2 regions of the Limnohabitans curvus genome follow, and region 1 is predicted to be linked to the other one. Evidence: predicted binding sites of a transcription regulator. Region 1 holds the regulator's gene; the other holds the start of a gene.
What was found. Region 1 encodes FNR, which switches genes on or off when oxygen is low (the NO sensors DNR and NnrR bind a similar motif). Its sites were predicted from a motif close to TTGATNNNNATCAA; they were not measured.

Region 1 (10,392 bases):
CGGTGCGGGTGGTGCAGGTGGGCGAGGGCACGCAGTTCTCGCAAATCGTGTCTTTGATGGAAAACGCTTCGCTGCAAAAACCCCGCTTGGCGCAGTTGGCCGATCGCATTGCCAAGCCCTTTTTGGTAGGTGTGCTGGTATTGGCTGCACTCTCAGCTGTGTATTGGTGGCCCACCAACCCTGGTCACGCCTTGATGGTGGCAGTGGCAGTGCTGGTGGTGACGTGTCCGTGTGCCTTGTCGCTCGCCACACCGGCGGCCATGCTGGCCGCGGCGGGTAATTTGGCGCGCCACGGTGTGCTGGTGCGCAACCTGCAAGCCTTGGAGTCATTGGCTGAAATTGACACCTTGATTTTTGACAAAACAGGCACGCTCACCCAAGACGGTCAGCGCGTGACGCAGGTGATGACGGCAGAAGGGGTGACGCCAGCGTTCGCCTTGGGCTTGGCTGCAGCGTTGGCCAAACATTCGCTGCACCCCTTGTCACGAGCGCTGGTGCAAGCGCATGAGTCTGCGAGGGATGTTGCTGCACCGGACGTTCAAGATGTAAACGAAATGATTGGTCAGGGCTTGGAAGGGTACCTAGACGGACGTTTGCGCTTGGGGTCGTTCACGTTTTGCGCACCAAAAACCAAGGGAATACCCGATGCGGCGGGTGTTTGCCAAGTACACTTATGCAGTGAAAACGAGTGGCTTGCCAGCTGGCAACTGTCTGAAGACATACGTGCCGACGCGGTCCAAACCGTGAAAGCATTGAAAGACCTGAATGTGGATGTGTGGTTGCTCTCGGGCGACCAGCCTGAGTCAGCTCAGCAAGTCGCACAGCAGGTGGGCATTACCCAAGCATTTGGGGCGTGTACGCCGCAAGACAAGCTCTCACGTATGCAAACTGCGCAGTCGCAAGGCGCGCGGGTGGCGATGGTGGGAGATGGCCTCAATGATGGCCCTGTCTTGGCCGGTGCCCATGTGTCGATGGCGTTTGGCAATGCGGTGCCCTTGGCTCAGTCCAAATCGGACTTGGTCTTGATGGGCGGCAGCTTGTTGGTGGTGGCGCAAAGCGTCAAGTTGGCGAGGCACACCCTGCGGGTGGTGCGGCAAAACTTGTTGTGGGCTGCGGCTTACAACGCTTTGTGCGTGCCGTTGGCCGTGGTGGGCTTGTTGCCCGCATGGCTGGCTGGGTTGGGAATGGCGTTGAGCTCGTTGTGGGTCGTATTGAATTCTTTACGACTCACCAAAGGATTTTGATGGATATCTTGTATTTATTGATTCCGCTGTCGGTGTTGTTGGTTCTCTTTATTCTGGGCGGCCTTTGGTGGGCTGTTCATCGAGGCCAGTTCGACAGCGTGGAGCAAGAAGGCGAGCGTATTCTTAGAAACGATTGATATGAATCAATAACTCGCAAGAGTGATTTGAGGATACTGGTTTGAAAATGAAAGGTGACCGATGAACTCATCAGAGCAAGCCGTTTACAGCGATACCGTTGTACGGCAGTTTTCCATCATGGCGGTGGTTTGGGGTGTGGTTGGCATGTTGGTGGGCGTGATCATCGCTTCTCAACTGGCTTGGCCCGAACTGAACTTTGGCATCCCTTGGTTGACCTATGGCCGCTTGCGTCCATTGCACACCAACGCGGTGATCTTTGCGTTCGGCGGCTGTGCGCTGTTCGCAACCAGCTATTACGTGGTGCAACGCACCTGCCATACGGCCTTGTTCCTGCCTAAATTGGCTGCTTTCACCTTTTGGGGTTGGCAGTTGGTCATCTTGGCGGCAGCGGTTAGCTTGCCTTTGGGTTTCACCCAAGGTAAGGAATACGCTGAGCTCGAGTGGCCCATCGACATCTTGATTGCTGTGGTGTGGGTTGCCTACGCTGTGGTGTTCTTCGGTACGGTTGGCACGCGCAAGGTCAAACACATTTACGTTGCCAACTGGTTCTACGGTGCGTTCATCATTGCGGTGGCCTTGCTGCACATCGTTAACAGCGCGGCCATTCCTGCCGGCATGATGAAGTCTTACTCTGCTTACGCTGGCGCACAAGATGCGATGGTGCAGTGGTGGTACGGCCACAACGCGGTGGGCTTCTTCTTGACCGCTGGCTTCTTGGGCATGATGTATTACTTCATCCCTAAGCAAGCAGGTCGCCCTGTGTACTCGTATCGCTTGTCGATTGTTCACTTTTGGGCTTTGATCTTCACTTACATGTGGGCGGGTCCTCACCACTTGCATTACACCGCGTTGCCTGACTGGACTCAGTCGGTCGGTATGGTGTTCTCTTTGGTGTTGTTGGCACCTAGCTGGGGCGGCATGATCAACGGCATCATGACTTTGTCTGGCGCATGGCACAAGCTGCGCGACGACCCTATCTTGCGTTTCTTGATCGTGTCTCTGTCGTTCTACGGCATGTCCACCTTCGAAGGCCCCATGATGGCCATCAAAACTGTGAACGCTTTGAGCCATTACACCGACTGGACCGTTGGCCACGTGCATTCAGGTGCTTTGGGCTGGGTGGGCTTGGTGTCCATGGGCTCTATCTACTATCTGATTCCTAAGTTGTTTGGCCGCAAGGAAATGTTCAGCGTCAAGGCGATTGAGGTCCACTTCTGGTTGGCCACGATCGGCATCGTGTTGTACATCGCTGCGATGTGGATTGCCGGTGTGATGCAAGGTTTGATGTGGCGCGCGATCAACGCCGACGGCACATTGACTTACACCTTCGTCGAGTCAGTCAAAGCGACTTATCCGTTCTACGTGATTCGTATGGCCGGTGGTTTGTTGTACTTGACAGGCATGGTCATCATGTTGTGGAACGTGGTCAAAACTGTGACCAGCGGTAATACCGTGAGCGTTGCCATTCCAGCACCTGCACACGCCTGAGGAGAAATAAATGTCTGATAACAATTCCAAAGGCTTCTCCCACGCGAGCGTGGAGACCAATAACTTTTTGATGATCGTGTTGATCTTGATCGCCGTCGCTTTTGGCGGCTTGGTTGAGATCGTGCCCTTGTTCTTTCAAAAGTCCACCACTGAGCCCGTCACTGGCGTGAAGCCTTTGACTGCGTTGCAGTTGGCTGGCCGCGACATCTATGTGCGTGAAGGTTGCTACAACTGCCACTCGCAAATGATCCGTCCTTTCCGTGCCGAGACATTGCGCTACGGCCATTACTCGGTGGCTGGTGAGTCTGTGTATGACCACCCCTTCCAATGGGGCAGCAAGCGCACCGGTCCAGACTTGGCTCGCGTGGGCGGCAAATACAGTGACGAATGGCACCGTGTTCACTTGAACAACCCACGTGATGTGGTGCCAGAGTCCAACATGCCTGAGTACCCATGGCTGTTGAAGAACACGGTGGACGCAGCAGCAATGCCCGCACACATGAAGGCATTGCGCACTGTGGGCGTGCCTTATACGGATGAAGAAATCGCTAAGGCCTCAGAAGACGTCACGGGTAAAACCGAGATGGAAGCTGTGATTGCTTTCCTCCAATCACTGGGCCTCGCGCTCAAATAAGGAGACACCCCATGGATGTCAATGATCTGCGAATCGCGACCACGTTGATTTCGTTTGCCGTGTTCATCGGCATCATGGTGTGGGCTTTTTCTCGACGTAACAAAGAAGATTTTGAGGCAGCATCAAAGCTGCCCCTCGATCAAGACTAAGGCCTAGAGGCCTTTGTAAAGGAATCGAATCATGAGTGATTTCACAAGTAATTTTTGGTCGATCTTCGTATCGTCCATCTCCATTTTTGGCATCGTGTACTGCGCATTTTTGCTGTGGTTCTCGGCCAAAGTCAAAGTGTCAGCGCACGAAGAAGACGGCACAACTGGCCACGTCTGGGACGAGGACTTGCGTGAAATGAACAACCCCCTCCCACGTTGGTGGCTGTGGCTGTTCATCATCACCATGGTATTTGCTGTGGTGTACTTCATTGCTTACCCAGGCTTGGGTGGCTATGCCGGCAAGTTGGCTTGGACATCGCAAGGTCAATACGAAGCTGAAGTGGCCAAGGCCAACCAAGAACTCGAGCCTTTGTATGCAGCGTTCAACGCACAAACACCCGAACAACTGTCGCAAGACCCCAAAGCCATGGCTGTGGGTGAGCGTTTGTTCATGAATAACTGCGCACAGTGCCACGGTTCTGACGCCCGCGGTTCAAAAGGCTTCCCCAACTTGACCGACAGCGATTGGCTGCATGGCGGCACGACTGACAAAATCAAAGAGACACTCACCAAAGGTCGCATTGGTCAAATGCCTCCTATGGCCGCAGCTGTCGGAACACCTGATGACATCCGTAACGTGTCGCACTATGTGTTGAGCTTGTCTGGCAGCCCACATGACTCCGTGCGTGCCGCTTTGGGTAAGTCGAAGTTCGGTGCTTGTGCTGCATGTCACGGTCCTGACGGTAAAGGTATGCAAGCCATGGGCTCGGCTAACTTGACCGACAAGATCTGGTTGCACGGCTGGGGCGAAGAAGCCATCACCGCGATGATCAACAACGGTAAGGTCAACCAAATGCCAGCACAAGAAGGCCGTTTGACTGAATCACAAATTCACGTGTTGACCGCCTATGTTTGGGGCTTCTCGAATAAACCTGCTGTTGCGAAGTAAAACGCTTTGAACTCTGCTGACGACTCCAAGCAGCGCAAGACCATCCCCATCGTTCCAGAGCCTTCGGGCTCTGCGGACGAGGCGATGGTCTCGCTTTATGCTGCATCGAAAAAAATCTACCCTCGCTCTGTGGAGGGTATCTTTGCTTATTGGCGCTGGATTTTGGTGGTCCTGACGCAGCTGGTGTTTTACGGTTTGCCTTGGTTTGAGTGGGGCACACGTCAAGCGGTGCTGTTCGATTTGGCGTCGCGCCGGTTTTATATTTTTGGTTTGGTCTTGTACCCGCAAGACTTTATTTATCTCACGGGCTTGTTGGTGATTTCAGCCTTGGCGCTGTTTTTGTTCACGGCAGTGGCGGGGCGTTTGTGGTGTGGTTATGCCTGTCCGCAAACGGTTTACAGCGAAATTTTCTTGTGGATTGAGCGCAAGGTCGAAGGCGACCGCTCCGCCCGTATGCGCTTGGACGACGCAGACTTCTCGTTGGAGAAGTTGGTTAAGAAGTGGTACAAGCACATCATCTGGATCTTCTTGTCGATCTGGACTGGCTTCACTTTTGTGGGTTACTTCACCCCCATCCGTGAGCTGGCAATGGAGTTTTTCCTGACGCAGATGAGTTCATGGGAACTGTTCTGGGTGTTCTTCTACGCCTTTGCCACGTATGGCAATGCGGGCTTCATGCGTGAGCAAGTGTGTAAATACATGTGTCCTTACGCGCGCTTTCAAAGCGCCATGTTTGACAACGACACACTCATCGTCACGTATGACACAGAGCGTGGCGAACCACGTGGCCCACGTTCTAAGAAAGCCGAAGCAGGAGCTTTGAGCTTGGGTGCCTGCGTGGACTGCACTTTGTGTGTGCAAGTGTGTCCCACCGGCATTGATATCCGCGATGGCTTGCAATACGAATGTATTGGCTGCGGTGCTTGTGCTGACGTGTGCGACACCGTGATGGACAAGATGGGCTACGCCCGTGGTTTGGTACGCTACTCCACGCAAAATGCGATGGACAACAAGTGGACGCCTCAACAAATCTGGCAACGCTTGATGCGGCCTCGTATTCAGATTTACACCATGATCTTGGTGGCGGTGACGGTGGGTTTATTTGTTTCACTCAGTTTGCGCACGCCCTTTAAGGTTGATGTGGTGCGTGACCGCTCAACCTTGTCTCGTATCACCGAATACGGCACGCTGGAAAACGTGTACCGTTTGCAAATCATGAATGCGGCTGAAACTGTTCAAACGTACCGCTTGTCCGTCAAAGGCTTGCCCGGTTTGAAAATCACGACCGATACTGAGGTGATGGTGGACCCTGCACAAGCCCGTTGGGTGGTATTGCGAGCCGATATCCCTTATGGTTCTGTCGAAGGCGGTTCGCACAAAATCACGTTTGAAATCCAGGCCCTGGGTACGGATGACTTCGTGGTCGAGAAATCTGTGTTCATCGTTCCTAGGTAATGCATCATGAAACAAGACACACCTGATACCAAACCTTGGTGGCAATACGGCCATGTATGGCTCATCATTGCGGGGCCTGCTGCAGTGGTTGTGGCTGGCTTCATCACCTTGGCGATTGCGATTCGCATTCCTGACCCCGTGGTGGCCGATGACTACTACCGCCGAGGTTTAGACATCAACAAAACCTTGGCAGCAGAAAAAGACATGCAGTTGGCGCCCGCCATGCAGGCGCGCAACCATGTGGTGACCCCCAAAGCTGAATCAGCTAAGCCAGACACCCCCGCGAAAACCCCATAACTTTTTAGCGCATTCAGCCCTAAACTGAATTAGTTCCTTCTCAGGAGAATCAGAATGTTGGCTCAGCGAATGATGTGGATTGCATGGCCCGCCTTTTTAGTGGCGGGTGTTTTGGAAATGCTGGTGTTTGCATTTGTAGACCCGCAAGACATGCAATGGTTTGGTCAGCCCATTGAGCTTTCACGACAAGGTGTGTACACCTTGTCGTTTTTTGTTTTTTGGAGCATCACAGCGGCATCAAGTGCTTTGACAACCTTGCTCTCGGTGTCGCCATTTGAAATGAACCGTTGCCCGTTGGTGCCCACCGAGCGTCCAGATGGTTGCCCCAAGCAAGAGGCGTGTTGCGAGCCTGTTGCGGTTTAACCTGGCTGACAGGTTTGTGCGTTCACGATAAGTTTGAGCGCGTCTGGATTGAGGATGCGCACGTGGCGCTGCTTGACCTCAACAATGCCGTCTTCCACAAATTTAGAAAACGTGCGGCTCACGGTTTCTAATTTGAGTCCTAAGTAGCTGCCAATCTCTTCACGCGTCATTCGCAAAACCAATTCTGACTGAGAGAAACCCCTGGCGTGCAAGCGTTGCACCAGGTTCAGCAAGAAGGCGGCTAAGCGCTCTTCAGCCCGCATGCTGCCCAGCAGCAACATCACCCCGTTTTCACGCACGATTTCACGGCTCATGATTTTGTGCACATGACGCTGCAGCGAAGTGATTTCGCGTGACAACTCTTCAATGCGATCAAACGGCATCACACACACTTCAGCGTCTTCGAGCGCGACAGCATCACAGGTGTGGTGGTCGCTCACGATGCCATCTAGGCCAATGATTTCGCCCGCCATTTGAAAGCCCGTCACTTGATCGCGGCCATCCTCAGATGAGATGCGTGTCTTGAAAAACCCTGTGCGAATGGCGAACAGCGCGTTGAACTTGTCACCATTTCTGAAAAGGTTATCACCGCGAGTCACTTTGCGACGCGTCGCCACCACCTCATCCACACGTTCCATTTCGCTCTCATTCAAGCCCAAAGGCATGCAGAGCTCTCGCAAATTGCAGTTGGAACAGGCGACTTTGATACTGGTGGAATTCATGGGTGCTGACAGTCGTTTGTGTTGATGCAGGTCAACTTTTTAATGTGCCTGCACGCCTATTATGGAGCGCAAATTTAGGTGTGAACTTATGCATTCTCTTGTCCTCAATCCAGAACTTTTACGGCGCTATGACGTGGCTGGGCCGCGCTACACCTCGTATCCCACGGCAGACCGATTTGTGGAGGCGTTTGGTGAGGCTGACTACTTGCAAGCGCTAGAACAACGCCGCGATGGTGTAGGCGCAAAAGCCTACCCCTTGTCGCTGTATGTACACATCCCGTTTTGTGAGTCGCTGTGTTATTACTGTGCGTGTAACAAAATCATCACCAAGCACCATGAGCGTGGCGCCGAATATTTGCGTTATCTAGAGCGCGAGGTCGATCTCAACATTGCCCACTTAGGTCAAGGCCAAGTGGTGTCGCAGCTTCACCTCGGTGGCGGCAGCCCTACGTTTTTGAGCGATGCAGAGTTGGCGCAACTCATGGCCATGCTGCGCCGCAATTTTCAGTTTGCGCCCGGCGGTGAATACTCGGTTGAGATTGACCCACGCACGGTCACGCGGGAACGATTGGCCGCTTTGGCAGAGCAGGGTTTTAACCGTTTGAGCTTTGGCGTGCAAGACTTTGAACCCGCCGTGCAAAAGGCGGTGCACCGCATCCAGCCCGCAGAGCAAGTGTTTGATTTGGTGGCGGCCTCGCGCGAGCTGGGGTTTGAGTCGGTCAACGTGGATTTGATTTATGGCTTGCCCATGCAAACGCCTGAGACCTTTGAGCGCACGCTGGGCCAGGTGGTCAAGCTTCGTCCAGACCGCATCGCGTTGTATGCCTATGCCCATTTGCCCGAGCGCTTCAAACCGCAACGCCGCATCCATACCCAAGACTTGCCACCTGCGGCCTCTAAGCTGGTCATGCTTTCAAGTGCCATGCGCGTGCTGATGGACGCGGGCTATGTGTATGTGGGCATGGACCACTTCGCATTGCCCACTGATGCGCTGGCGGTGGCCAAGCGTCAGGGCCGTTTACACCGCAACTTTCAGGGCTACAGCACGCAGCCTGATTGCGACTTGATCGCCCTAGGCGTGTCTTCCATTGGCCGTGTGGGTCCGACCTTCAGCCAAAACGTGAAAACATTGGACGAGTACTACGACTTGCTTAACCAAGGCCGCTTGCCCGTTGCGCGTGGCATGGCCCTGACGCGTGATGACTTGGTGCGCCGCACCGTCATCATGGCGCTGATGTGCCAAGGCAGCGTGCTGTTTGAATCGGTGGAGTTGTCGCATTTGGTGGACTTCAAGCAGTATTTCGCCCCAGAGATCAAAGCGTTAGAGGCGATGCAAGAACAAGGTTTGTTGACCATGGATGACGCTGCTATTCACGTGACTGAGCTGGGTTGGTTCTTTGTGCGTGGTGTGGCCATGGTGTTTGACAAATACCTGCAAGCCGACAAGAACCGCGCAAGGTTCTCTAAAATCATCTGATGAACACAACTTTGGCCCTTACCGCACTCCTCATGGGGCTCGCGGGTGGGCCGCACTGTTTGGCCATGTGCGGTGCGGCTTGTGCGGGCATTGGCCGTGCGGCCCAAAAGCAAACGGGAGGGCAGGGCACTTCGGCCATGCTCTTATTTCAATTGGGGCGCGTTGTGGGCTACAGCGCTTTGGGCGCATTGGCGGCCAGCACCATGCAAGGCGTGGGGTGGCTCAGCACACAGTCGGCGGTGTTTCGCCCCTTGTGGACGTTGCTTCACATCGTGGCCTTCATGGTTGGGCTGTTGTTGCTTTGGCGTGGTGAACAACCCATTTGGCTCGAAGGCTTTGGTCGCGGCATTTGGCGGCGTGTGCAGGCGATGACAGCGCACCTCAAATTGCGCAATGGCGGTGCTGTGGTCCTTGGTGTTTTGTGGGCCTTGATGCCTTGCGGTCTTTTGTACGGTGCGCTTTTGGTCGCTGCACTCAGCAACAGCCCCGTTGAAGGTGCTGGTGTGATGGCGCTCTTTGCATTGGGCAGCGCCGTGGTGTTGACGATTGGCCCATGGGTTTGGTTGCGCTTGCGAGGCGTACAAACCGTAGATGGCCGCAGCGGCGCATGGGGTGTGCGTTTGGCCGGGGCCGCACTCGCCGTCAGTTCAGGCTGGGCCTTGTGGATGGGCCTTGTCGAGTACCAAGCCCCGTGGTGCTTGGTGCCTCAGTAATTTCAGCTCGTGATGCCTTTGTAAAACATATAAGCGGCCAGCACATAAAGCACGCTGGCAAACACGCGTTTGAGTTTTTTCACGGGCAGCATGTGTGCTGCTTTTGCGCCTAGCGGGGCTGTGAACACGCTGCAAGCCGCAATGACAGTCAAGGCCGGCACCCAAATGAAACCAAACGCATCGTCAGGCAAACCTTGTACCGACATGCCGCTGATGATGTAGCCCACCACATTGGCCACGGCAATCGGAAAGCCCAAAGCTGCACTGGTGGCCACGGCGTTATGAATGGCCACGTTGCACCACGTCATGAATGGCACGCTGATAAAGCCACCGCCAGCGCCCACCAAACCAGAAATAAAGCCAATCACACCACCCGCGCCCATGAGGCCTGCGGTGGCTGGCACTTGGCGTGTGGGTGCGGGCTTCTTGTCTAAGAACATTTGCGTGGCTGAGAAGCCCACGAACAAACCAAAGAAGATGGCCAAGTAAGACCCCTTCAACAAGGCAAATACGCCCAAGCTGCCAATCATGCTGCCCAACACGATGCCGGGTGCCAAGCCTTTGACCAAATCCCAGCGCACTGCGCCACGTTTGTGGTGGGCGCGCACGCTTGAGATCGAGGTGAAGATGATGGTCGCCATTGACGTGGCAATGGCCATCTTGACGGCCAGGTCTGCGTCCACGCTACGTTGCGAAAGCATGAAGGTGATGAAAGGCACCATGATCATGCCGCCTCCAATGCCGAGCAGGCCGGCCAAAAAGC
Region 2 (10,392 bases), 130 kb from region 1:
ATGACCAACTCAACGTCTAACTCAGCCAGTTGTGCAAAGTGTTGTGGGCCCAAATCTTCAAAATTTTGGCAATGCCAGTCAAGGCGAACGCCTTCTGAGGTGATCAGCACACTGTGCGTGATTTTTTCGCCTTGAATGGCGACCCATCCTGGGCCATAAGCCGTGACTGACTGGGTCTCGATACGATCGGGTTGTAATTTCATAAATGCCTTGAGATCTGTGGTCAAATTATAGGTTTCACCCCGTAAAAGAGCCCTCGGAGGGACTTTGAAGAAGATCCAAAAATCCAACAAGCTGTCCAACGTCTGTTATGACATTCGCGGTCCCATCATGGACCGAGCGCGTCAAATGGAGGAGGAAGGCCACAAGATCATCAAACTCAACATCGGCAATTTGGCCGTGTTTGGCTTTGATGCGCCTGAAGAAATTCAGCAAGACATGATCCGTAACCTGCCCACCTCGGCGGGCTATTCGGACAGCAAAGGCATTTTTGGTGCCCGCAAAGCGGTGATGCACGAGACGCAAAAGCAAGGCATCAAAGGCGTCACGCTTGATGACATTTACCTTGGCAACGGCGCGAGCGAGCTCATCGTCATGGCCACCAATGGTTTGCTCAACAACGGTGATGAGCTGTTGTTGCCTGCGCCTGACTATCCGTTGTGGACAGCGGCGGTCAGCTTGTCTGGCGGCACACCTGTGCACTATGTATGTGATGAGTCGAATGGCTGGATGCCTGACATTGAAGACATTCGTTCGAAGATCACCAAGAACACCAAGGGCATTGTGGTCATCAACCCCAATAACCCGACGGGTGCTTTGTACTCAGACGAGTTGCTGATGCAAATCGTCGAGCTCGCACGCAAACACGGTTTGATCATTTTTGCGGACGAGGTGTATGACAAGGTGTTGTACGACGGTGTCAAACACACGCCCATCGCCAGCTTGAGCGAAGACGTGTTGACGCTCACCTTCAACTCGCTGTCCAAGAGCTATCGCTCATGCGGCTACCGCGCGGGTTGGTTGGTGGTGTCGGGCGACAAAAAGCCTGCGGCCGATTACATCGAGGGCCTCAACATGCTCTCGAACATGCGCCTGTGCGCCAACGTGCCAGGCCAGTGGGCGATTCAAACCGCCTTGGGTGGCTACCAAAGCATCAACGATTTGGTGGGTGAGGGCGGTCGTTTGCGCAAGCAACGCGACTTGGCCTATGAACTCATCACCGCCATTCCTGGTGTGACGTGCGTGAAGCCGCAAGCCGCGCTGTACATGTTCCCGCGCTTGGACCCCAAGGTGTACCCGATCAAAGACGACCAGCAGTTTTTCTTGGAGTTGCTCCAAGAAACCAAGGTCATGTTGGTGCAGGGCACGGGCTTTAACTGGAAGACCACGGACCACTTCCGTATCGTGTTCTTACCCCACGAAGATGACTTGCGTGAGGCCATCTCACGCATCGCAAAATTCTTAGAAAACTACCGAAATAGAAAAGCATGAAACCGATTCAAGTAGGCCTGTTAGGCATTGGCACTGTGGGCAGCGGCACTTTTGAGGTGCTCAAACGTAACCAAGAAGAAATCCAACGTCGCGCCGGTCGCGGCATTGAAGTCACGATGGTGGCTGACCTCGATGTGGCACGTGCCAAAAGCATCGTGGGTGCGAATGTGCAAGTGGTGGACGACGCGCGCAAAGTCATCGCCAACCCTGACATCGACATCGTGGTCGAGTTGATTGGTGGCTACGGCATTGCCAAGCAACTCGTGCTCGAAGCCATCGATGCGGGTAAGCATGTGGTGACGGCCAACAAGGCATTGCTGGCCGTGCATGGCACAGAAATCTTTGCAGCCGCCCACAAAAAGGGCGTGATGGTGGCGTTTGAAGCCGCGGTTGCTGGCGGTATTCCGATCATCAAAGCTTTGCGTGAAGGCCTGACTGCTAACCGCATTCAATGGTTGGCCGGCATCATCAATGGCACGACCAACTTCATCTTGTCGGAGATGCGCGACAAGGGTTTGACCTTTGACGACGTGCTCAAGCAAGCACAAGCCTTGGGCTATGCCGAAGCCGATCCGACCTTCGACATCGAAGGTGTGGACGCGGCGCACAAAGCCACCCTCATGTCGGCCATCGCGTTTGGCGTGCCTGTGCAGTTTGACAAGGCGTATGTCGAAGGCATCACCAAGCTTGAATCGCAAGACATCAAGTACGCCGAGCAACTGGGTTACCGCATCAAGTTGTTGGGTATTTCCAAGCGCACCGCCGCAGGCATTGAACTGCGCGTGCACCCTTGCTTGGTGCCAGCCAAGCGTTTGATTGCCAACGTCGAGGGCGCGATGAACGCCGTGATGGTGCACGCCGACGCCGTGGGCACGACGCTGTATTACGGCAAAGGTGCGGGCAGTGAGCCTACCGCCAGTGCCGTGATTGCCGACTTGGTGGACATCACACGTTTGCACACCGCAGACCCGTTGAACCGCGTGCCGCATTTGGCCTTCCAGCCTGACGCGATGAGCAACTTACCCATTTTGCCGATGGCCCAAGTGGTCACCAGCTACTACTTGCGCCTGCGCGTGGCAGATCAAGCCGGTGTGCTCGCCAAGGTCACAGGCATTTTGGCTAACGCCGACATCAGCATTGATGCCGTGTTGCAGCGCGAAGCCGGTGAGGGCGAGAGCCACACCGACCTCATCATCTTGACCCACGATTGCGTGGAAGCCAAGATGAATCAAGCCTTGGCTGAAATGCAAAAGCTGACCACCGTGTTGGCCCCGATCACCCGCATCCGCAAAGAAGAGTTGAACTGATGCTGTATTTGTCCACGCGCGGCCACGCCGAGCGCAAGCGTTTTTGTGAAATCCTCCTCGAAGGCTTGGCCCCCGATGGCGGTTTGTATTTGCCCGAGCACTACCCACAGGTGGACGATGCCGCGCTCACGCGTTTGCGCCACACGTTCAATACCCAAGGCTACGCAGCCTTAGCGTTTGAACTGCTGTCGCTCTACATCGACGACATCCCGGCGGCTGACTTGAAAGCCTTGTGCGCCAAGACCTACACCCAAGAGGTGTACGGCACCGAGGCCATCGTGCCGGTGCGCAAGTTAGAAGACGGCTTGTTGGTGGAGGCTTTGTCAAACGGCCCCACGCTCGCGTTCAAAGACATGGCCATGCAACTGCTGGGCAACTTGTTTGAGTACGAGTTGGCCCGCCGTGGCGAAGAACTGAATATTTTTGGTGCGACCAGTGGCGACACGGGCAGCGCCGCCGAATATGCCATGCGCGGCAAAAAAGGTGTGCGCGTGTTCATGACCAGCCCACATGGCCGTATGAGCCCGTTCCAACAAGCGCAAATGTTCAGCTTGATGGACGAGAACATCCACAACATCGCCATCGAAGGCGTGTTTGACGATTGCCAAGATTTGGTGAAAGCCGTGTCCAACGATTTGGACTTCAAAACCAAATACAAAATTGGCACGGTCAACTCCATCAACTGGGCGCGTTTGTTGGCGCAAGTGGTGTACTACTTCGCGGGCTATTTCCAAGCGACCACGGCCAACAGCCAAAAGGTGAGCTTCACCGTGCCCAGTGGCAACTTTGGCAACGTGTGCGCCGGCCATGTGGCCCGCATGATGGGCTTGCCTGTGGACACCTTGGTGGCCGCCACCAACGAAAACGATGTGTTGGACGAGTTCTTCCGTACCGGTGTGTACCGCGTGCGCGGCAGTGCCGACACGCACGAAACCTCCAGCCCGTCGATGGACATTTCCAAGGCCAGCAACTTTGAGCGCTTTGTGTTCGATTTGCTCGGTCGCGATGCGGCACTGACCAAAGACTTGTTCGGTGCGCAAATCTCGAAGAACGGCAAGTTCGACCTGAGCGGCAACCCACACTTTGCAGAAGCTGCAGCACGCTACGGCTTTGCCAGCGGCAAGAGCACACATGCCAACCGTTTGGCCACCATCCAAGACGTGCACAAACGCTTTGGTGAAATGATTGACACCCACACGGCCGACGGCGTGAAAGTGGCGCGTGAACACCTCAAGGCCGGCGTGCCCATGATCGTGTTGGAAACTGCGTTGCCCATCAAATTTGCCGCCACCATCGTGGAAGCCTTGGGCCAAGAGCCCCATCGCCCAGCCAAGTTTGAAGGCATCGAAGCCTTGCCCAAACGCGTGCAGGTGATGAAGGCAGATGTGGCGCAAATCAAAGCCTACATCGCCAAGCATTGCGATCACGCATGAAGGTCGTCGCCTTTGCCGGTTACTCCGGTTCAGGAAAAACCACCTTGGTGGAGCAGCTGATTGGCTGCATGCGCATGCGTGGCTTGCGCGTGTCGGTGGTCAAACACGCGCACCACAACTTTGACATCGATAAACCCGGCAAAGACAGCTGGCGACACCGTGAAGCCGGTGCGTTTGAGGTACTGGTGGCCTCCAACCAACGCTTGGTGTTGCAGCGCCAGTTTGAGCAACCTGCGCAGCTCTCAGTGCATCACTTGTTGGCCGAGGTGTACGACGGTGTGGATTGGGTCTTGGTCGAAGGCTTTAAGAAAAGCGATTTGCTCAAGGTCGAGGTCTGGCGCAAAGCGTCCGAGCAGCCCGTGCGCTACCCTGAAGATGATTTTGTGGTGGCCATTGCCACGGATTCGCCGCAAGACCTGCCAGAGGTCACGCAACGCCCTGTGCTCGATTTGAATGATGCCTACGCCATCACCGAATGGTTGGTGGCCAATGAAGACCGTTTCGAATACAACCCGCCTTTGCTATGACCCGTCCTGCTTTGCTTTCACTCGATGACGCTTTGCCGCAATTGCTGGCGCAAGCTCGTGCATTGACTGGCGTGCAATTGGTGTCCACCTTTGACGCTGATGGCCGCGTGCTCGCGCGAGACGTGGTTGCGGCCTTGCAAGTGCCACCACAAGACAACAGCTCGATGGATGGCTATGCGCTGCGTGCAGCAGATTGCGCGCAAGCAGGTGCGGTGCTGCGCGTGACGCAGCGCATACCCGCAGGCACACACGGTACGCAGCTCAATGCAGGCGAAGCTGCACGCATCTTCACAGGCGCGCCCATCCCCCCTGGTGCGGATGCCGTGGTGATGCAAGAAGACTGCGACGCTTTAGAGAGCGAGCAAGTTCAAGTGACCAAGGCAGTGCCTGCAGGGCAGTGGATTCGCCGTTCGGGTGAAGACGTCACACGCGGTGCCACGGTGCTCAGCCAAGGCACGCGCTTGACGCCTGCTGAGCTGGGTTTGGCCGCCAGCATTGGCTTGGCGCAGTTGCAGGTGTCTGCACGTCCGCGCGTGGCTTTGTTCTCGACGGGTGATGAGCTGGTCATGCCCGGCGATGTGGCGCCTGAAGCCATGCCTGCTGGTGCGATTTACAACTCCAACCGTTTTTTCTTGCGCGCCATGTTGCAGCGCTTGGGTTGCGAGGTGACCGACCTGGGCATCGTGCCCGACAAGCGCGACGCCACCATTGCCGCTTTGCGTGATGCAGCTTTGCACCACGATTTGATTTTGACCAGCGGTGGTGTGTCGGTGGGTGAAGAAGATCACATCAAACCTGCGGTGGAGAGCTTGGGCGAATTGAACCTGTGGCAACTCGCCATCAAGCCCGGTAAACCGTTTGCCTATGGCAAGGTGAACCGTGAAGCACAAGCTGACGCTTGCCACTTCATGGGCTTGCCCGGCAACCCTGTGTCCAGCTTTGTGACCTTCTTGTTGTTGGTGCGCCCCTTTGTGTTGGCCTTGCAAGGTGTGACGAAGACCGACATCACACGCACCGACATGACGGCGCACTTCGACTGGCCCCGCGCTGACAAGCGCCGTGAGTTTTTGCGTGTCAAACGCAACGCACAAGGCGGCCTCGATTTGTTCCCCAATCAAAGCTCTGGCGTGCTCACGTCGGCGGTGTGGGGCGATGGCGTGGTGGATAACCCCGCTGGGCAAACCATTTCAAAAGGCGATACCGTTCGCTTTATTTCCTTTGCGGAGTGGCTGGCATGACTGAAACGCCTCACGTGACTTTGAATGTCAATCTCAAATACTTTGCGTCCATTCGCGAAGCCATCGGGCAGGGCGGTGAAACCGTGCGTACGCAAGCCACCACGCTCAACGCTTTGCGTGATGAGTTATTGGCGCGCGGCGGTGCTTATGCGGAGGTATTGGCACCTGGCCGCGCTGTGCGCACGGCTTTGAACCAAGATTTGTGTGACGGCGACGCGGCCCTCAGCGAAGGTTGCGAAGTCGCGTTCTTTCCACCCGTGACCGGCGGCTAAACCTTCAGCAATTTCGCGAGGCGATTGATGACTTTCACTGTCAGCATCCAAACCCAAGACTTTGATGTGAGCCAAGAGCTCTCGGCTTTGCGTGCGGGTGATGCGCGCGTTGGGGCCGTATGCTCTTTTCTAGGCACGGTGCGTGAGCGCAACGATGGCAGCTCGGTGGCCAGCATGGAACTTGAGCACTACCCCGGCATGACCGAGAAGTCCATCGCCGCCATGATGGAAGAAGCGAAGCAGCGCTTTGACATCTTTGCGGCCCGCGTGATTCACCGCGTGGGTTTGTTGCAGCCCGAAGACCAAATTGTGTTTGTGGCGGTGACCTCGGCGCACCGCGGCGAGAGCTTCAAGGCCTGTGAGTTTTTGATGGACTACCTTAAAACACAGGCACCTTTTTGGAAAAAAGAAGTCACCCCCGAAGGCGCGCGCTGGGTGGATGCGCGTGTGAGCGATGACCAAGCCTTGGCGCGCTGGGGCATTGAAGCGAGCAATTCCGTCGCGCCGTAGCGGTGTGTGCCAGCGCACGGATGGTTGGGCTGGTGGATGGTTGAATGTGTGGTGCTTTGACCCACGTCAAGGTCATTGGCTTTCCTGCCACTTGAAATAGCAGGTGGCAGCCTCAAATATTGACTAATTCAACAAAGTTCTCGGAGTTTCCATGCGTATTGACAAACTCACCACCAAGTTCCAAGAAGCCTTGGGCGATGCACAGTCGCTCGCCCTCGGGGGCGACCACGCCTACATCGAACCCTCCCACGTGTTAGTCGCCATGCTGCGCCAAGACGATGGGCCTAAATCGCTTTTGCAGCGCGCAGGTGCCAATGTGTCGGGCCTGTTGTCGTCTGCCGAAGATGCGATGAACCGCTTGCCCAAAGTCGAAGGTCAAGACCAGGTGCAAGTGGGGCGCGACACCGTGTCCTTGATTCAGGCTGCGGAAAAAGAAGCCATCAAACGTGGCGACCAATTTGTGGCCAGTGAATTGTTCTTGCTCGCTCTGTGCGACAACAAAGGCAACTGGGGCAAGCTCGCCACGCAAAACGGTTTGAGCCGTAAGTCTTTGGAGGCGGCGGTCACGGCGGTGCGTGGTGGCCAAAAAGTGGACAACGCAGAGAGCGAAGGCCAGCGCGAGTCGCTCAAAAAATACTGCATGGATTTGACCGAGCGCGCCCGTCAAGGCAAGCTCGATCCTGTGATTGGCCGCGACGATGAAATTCGTCGCGCCATTCAGGTGCTGCAACGTCGTAGCAAAAACAACCCTGTGCTCATCGGTGAGCCAGGTGTGGGCAAGACCGCAATTGTGGAGGGCTTGGCCCAACGCATCGTGGCAGGCGAGGTGCCCGATTCCCTCAAAGGCAAACGCGTGTTGTCGCTCGACATGGCCGCTTTGTTGGCCGGTGCGAAATACCGCGGCGAGTTTGAAGAGCGCTTGAAAAGCGTGCTCAAAGAGTTGGCGCAAGACGAAGGCCAAACCATTGTGTTCATCGACGAGCTGCACACCATGGTGGGCGCTGGCAAGGCCGATGGCGCGATGGATGCGGGCAACATGCTCAAGCCCGCCTTGGCGCGCGGCGAGCTGCACTGCGTGGGCGCCACCACCTTGGACGAATACCGCAAGTACATTGAAAAAGATGCAGCCTTAGAGCGTCGTTTTCAAAAGATCATTGTGGGCGAGCCTTCGGTCGAGGCAACGATTGCGATTCTGCGCGGCTTGCAAGAGAAGTACGAAGTGCACCATGGTGTCGAGATTACCGACCCCGCCATCGTGGCGGCAGCCGAGTTGAGCCACCGCTACATCACCGACCGTTTCTTGCCCGACAAAGCGATTGATTTGATTGACGAGGCCGCCGCCAAAATCAAAATTGAAATCGACTCCAAGCCTGAGGTGATGGACAAGCTAGACCGTCGCCTGATTCAGCTCAAGATTGAGCGCGAAGCTGTGCGCAAAGAAAAAGACGAAGCTTCACAAAAGCGCATGGAGTTGCTTGAAGAAGAGATTGAAAAGATTGGCAAAGAGTACGCCGACCTCGATGAAATTTGGAAGGCTGAAAAGTCATCTGCTCACGGTGGTGCGCAAATCAAAGAAGAGATTGATCGTCTGCGTCATCAAATTGAAGAACTCACCCGCAAGGGCGATTTCAACAAAGTGGCCGAGTTGCAATACGGCAAATTGCCCGAGCTTGAAAAGCGGATGAAAGAAGCCAACGCCCGCGAAAGCGGCAAGACGGCTGCAGCCGGTGGCCATCGCTTGCTGCGCACACAAGTGGGCGCTGAAGAAATTGCCGAAGTGGTGGCACGCGCCACGGGCATTCCTGTGTCCAAGCTGATGCAGGGCGAGCGCGACAAGCTCTTGCAAATGGAAGACAAGTTGCATGACCGTGTGGTGGGCCAAGAAGAAGCCATCACCGCTGTGGCCAACGCCATTCGACGTTCACGCGCGGGCTTGGGCGACCCTAACCGTCCTACAGGCTCGTTCTTGTTCCTTGGCCCAACGGGTGTGGGTAAGACTGAGCTTTGCAAGGCCTTGGCAGGTTTCTTGTTTGACAGCGAAGACCACATGATTCGCATCGACATGAGCGAGTTCATGGAGAAGCACTCGGTCAGCCGCTTGGTGGGCGCGCCTCCCGGCTACGTGGGCTACGACGAAGGTGGCTACTTGACCGAGGCCGTGCGTCGCAACCCCTACAGCGTGTTGTTGCTGGATGAGGTGGAGAAGGCGCATCCCGATGTGTTCAACATCTTGTTGCAGGTGCTCGACGATGGCCGCTTGACCGATGGCCAAGGCCGCACGGTGGACTTTAAAAACACCGTCATCGTGATGACGTCCAACATTGGCTCGCCCATCATCCAGAGCATGGTGGGGCAAGACGCGCAAGACATCAAAGATGCCGTGTGGGATGAGCTCAAGTCGCACTTCCGTCCTGAGTTCTTGAACCGTATTGACGAGACCGTGGTGTTCCACGCTTTGGATGCCGAGCACATTGCCAGCATCGCGGGTATTCAGCTCAAGATTTTGGGCGCACGTTTGACCAAGATGGACTTGACCTTGGAGGTGTCGCCTGCCGCTTTGGCTGAGCTGGCCAAGGTGGGCTTTGACCCTGTGTTTGGTGCGAGGCCTTTGAAGCGCGCCATTCAGCAGCGCATCGAAAACCCATTGTCCAAATTGTTGTTGGAAGGCAAGTTCTTGCCCAAAGACACGATTGCGGTCAACGTGGACCCCGTGCGTGCGCCAGGTGAATTTGCCTTCACCAAAGCCGAGGTTTGACCCTAGGTAGCTGATGGGGCTTGTCCCTTGTTGGGTCAGGGGGCTTGTCCCCCACTGGACGGCGGCAAACAAGCGCAGCAGTTAGGATGCTTTCATTCTTTCTGTTGCGCTTTTTTATGACAACTTTGAACCCCGCATCCCACCCTTGGCGCGATGACGCTGCCGTCATTGGCTTGGTGGGTATTGCCCACGCCAGTTCTCACTTCTCGCACCTGTTGTTGCCGCTCATGTTCCCTGTGTTCATGAGCACGTTTGGTTTGAGCTACTCAGAGCTTGGTTTTCTGATGACGGTCTTTTTCGTCGTCTCGGGCATCGGGCAAGCTTCGGCTGGTTTTGTGGTCGACCGTTTTGGCGCACGTCCTGTGTTGTTTGCTTCATTGGTCATTTTGGCTGCCGGCTGTCTGACCGTGGCGGTGGCGCAAAGCTATTTGGGTTTGATGCTGGGGGCTGCTTGTTTGGGGCTTGGCAACTGTGCTTTTCACCCTGTTGATTTCACCATTCTGAATCAGAAGGTATCGCCCCCGCGATTGGGCTATGCCTTCAGTGCGCACGGATTGACGGGTAATTTGGGCTGGGCCCTTGCGCCTGTGTTCATGGTGGGCTTGAGCGCTGCATTGGGTTGGCGGACGGCTTATGTAGGAGCCGCTGGCTTGTTTTTGGCCATCTTTGTGTTGCTGGTTTGGCAGCGCGAGTTCTTGCTGGCTGAGGTGGTTGATCACAAGCAAGATACCGCGAGCGTGAGCACCCTGGCATTTTTGAAAATTCCCGTGGTGTGGTGGTGCTTTGGTTTCTTTTTGTTGTCCACCATGACTTTGGCTGTGGTGCAAAGCTTTGCTGTCTCGATTCTGCAAGCCATGCA

Region 2: a site for FNR is predicted at 6,835-6,848, ahead of clpB (ATP-dependent chaperone ClpB). Genes of this name have one in related genera too.

The regions. Positions count from the first base shown of each region.
Region 1 covers NZ_NESP01000001.1:2,275,793-2,286,184, forward strand. The annotation lists gene B9Z44_RS11395 (heavy metal translocating P-type ATPase) at 1-1,244, shown strand, start outside; gene ccoS (cbb3-type cytochrome oxidase assembly protein CcoS) at 1,244-1,381, shown strand; gene ccoN (cytochrome-c oxidase, cbb3-type subunit I) at 1,443-2,870, shown strand; gene ccoO (cytochrome-c oxidase, cbb3-type subunit II) at 2,881-3,504, shown strand; gene B9Z44_RS11415 (cbb3-type cytochrome oxidase subunit 3) at 3,516-3,653, shown strand; gene ccoP (cytochrome-c oxidase, cbb3-type subunit III) at 3,685-4,602, shown strand; gene ccoG (cytochrome c oxidase accessory protein CcoG) at 4,687-6,057, shown strand; gene B9Z44_RS11430 (FixH family protein) at 6,064-6,354, shown strand; gene B9Z44_RS11435 (hypothetical protein) at 6,409-6,717, shown strand; gene fnr (fumarate/nitrate reduction transcriptional regulator Fnr) at 6,714-7,451, opposite strand; gene hemN (oxygen-independent coproporphyrinogen III oxidase) at 7,528-8,916, shown strand; gene B9Z44_RS11450 (sulfite exporter TauE/SafE family protein) at 8,916-9,629, shown strand; gene B9Z44_RS11455 (sulfite exporter TauE/SafE family protein) at 9,632-10,392, opposite strand, start outside.
Region 2 covers NZ_NESP01000001.1:2,404,574-2,414,965, forward strand. The annotation lists gene B9Z44_RS12105 (Mth938-like domain-containing protein) at 1-203, opposite strand, end outside; gene B9Z44_RS12110 (pyridoxal phosphate-dependent aminotransferase) at 268-1,491, shown strand; gene B9Z44_RS12115 (homoserine dehydrogenase) at 1,488-2,798, shown strand; gene thrC (threonine synthase) at 2,798-4,231, shown strand; gene mobB (molybdopterin-guanine dinucleotide biosynthesis protein B) at 4,228-4,758, shown strand; gene B9Z44_RS12130 (molybdopterin molybdotransferase MoeA) at 4,755-5,996, shown strand; gene moaD (molybdopterin converting factor subunit 1) at 5,993-6,268, shown strand; gene moaE (molybdopterin synthase catalytic subunit MoaE) at 6,296-6,778, shown strand; gene clpB (ATP-dependent chaperone ClpB) at 6,930-9,533, shown strand; gene B9Z44_RS12150 (MFS transporter) at 9,650-10,392, shown strand, end outside.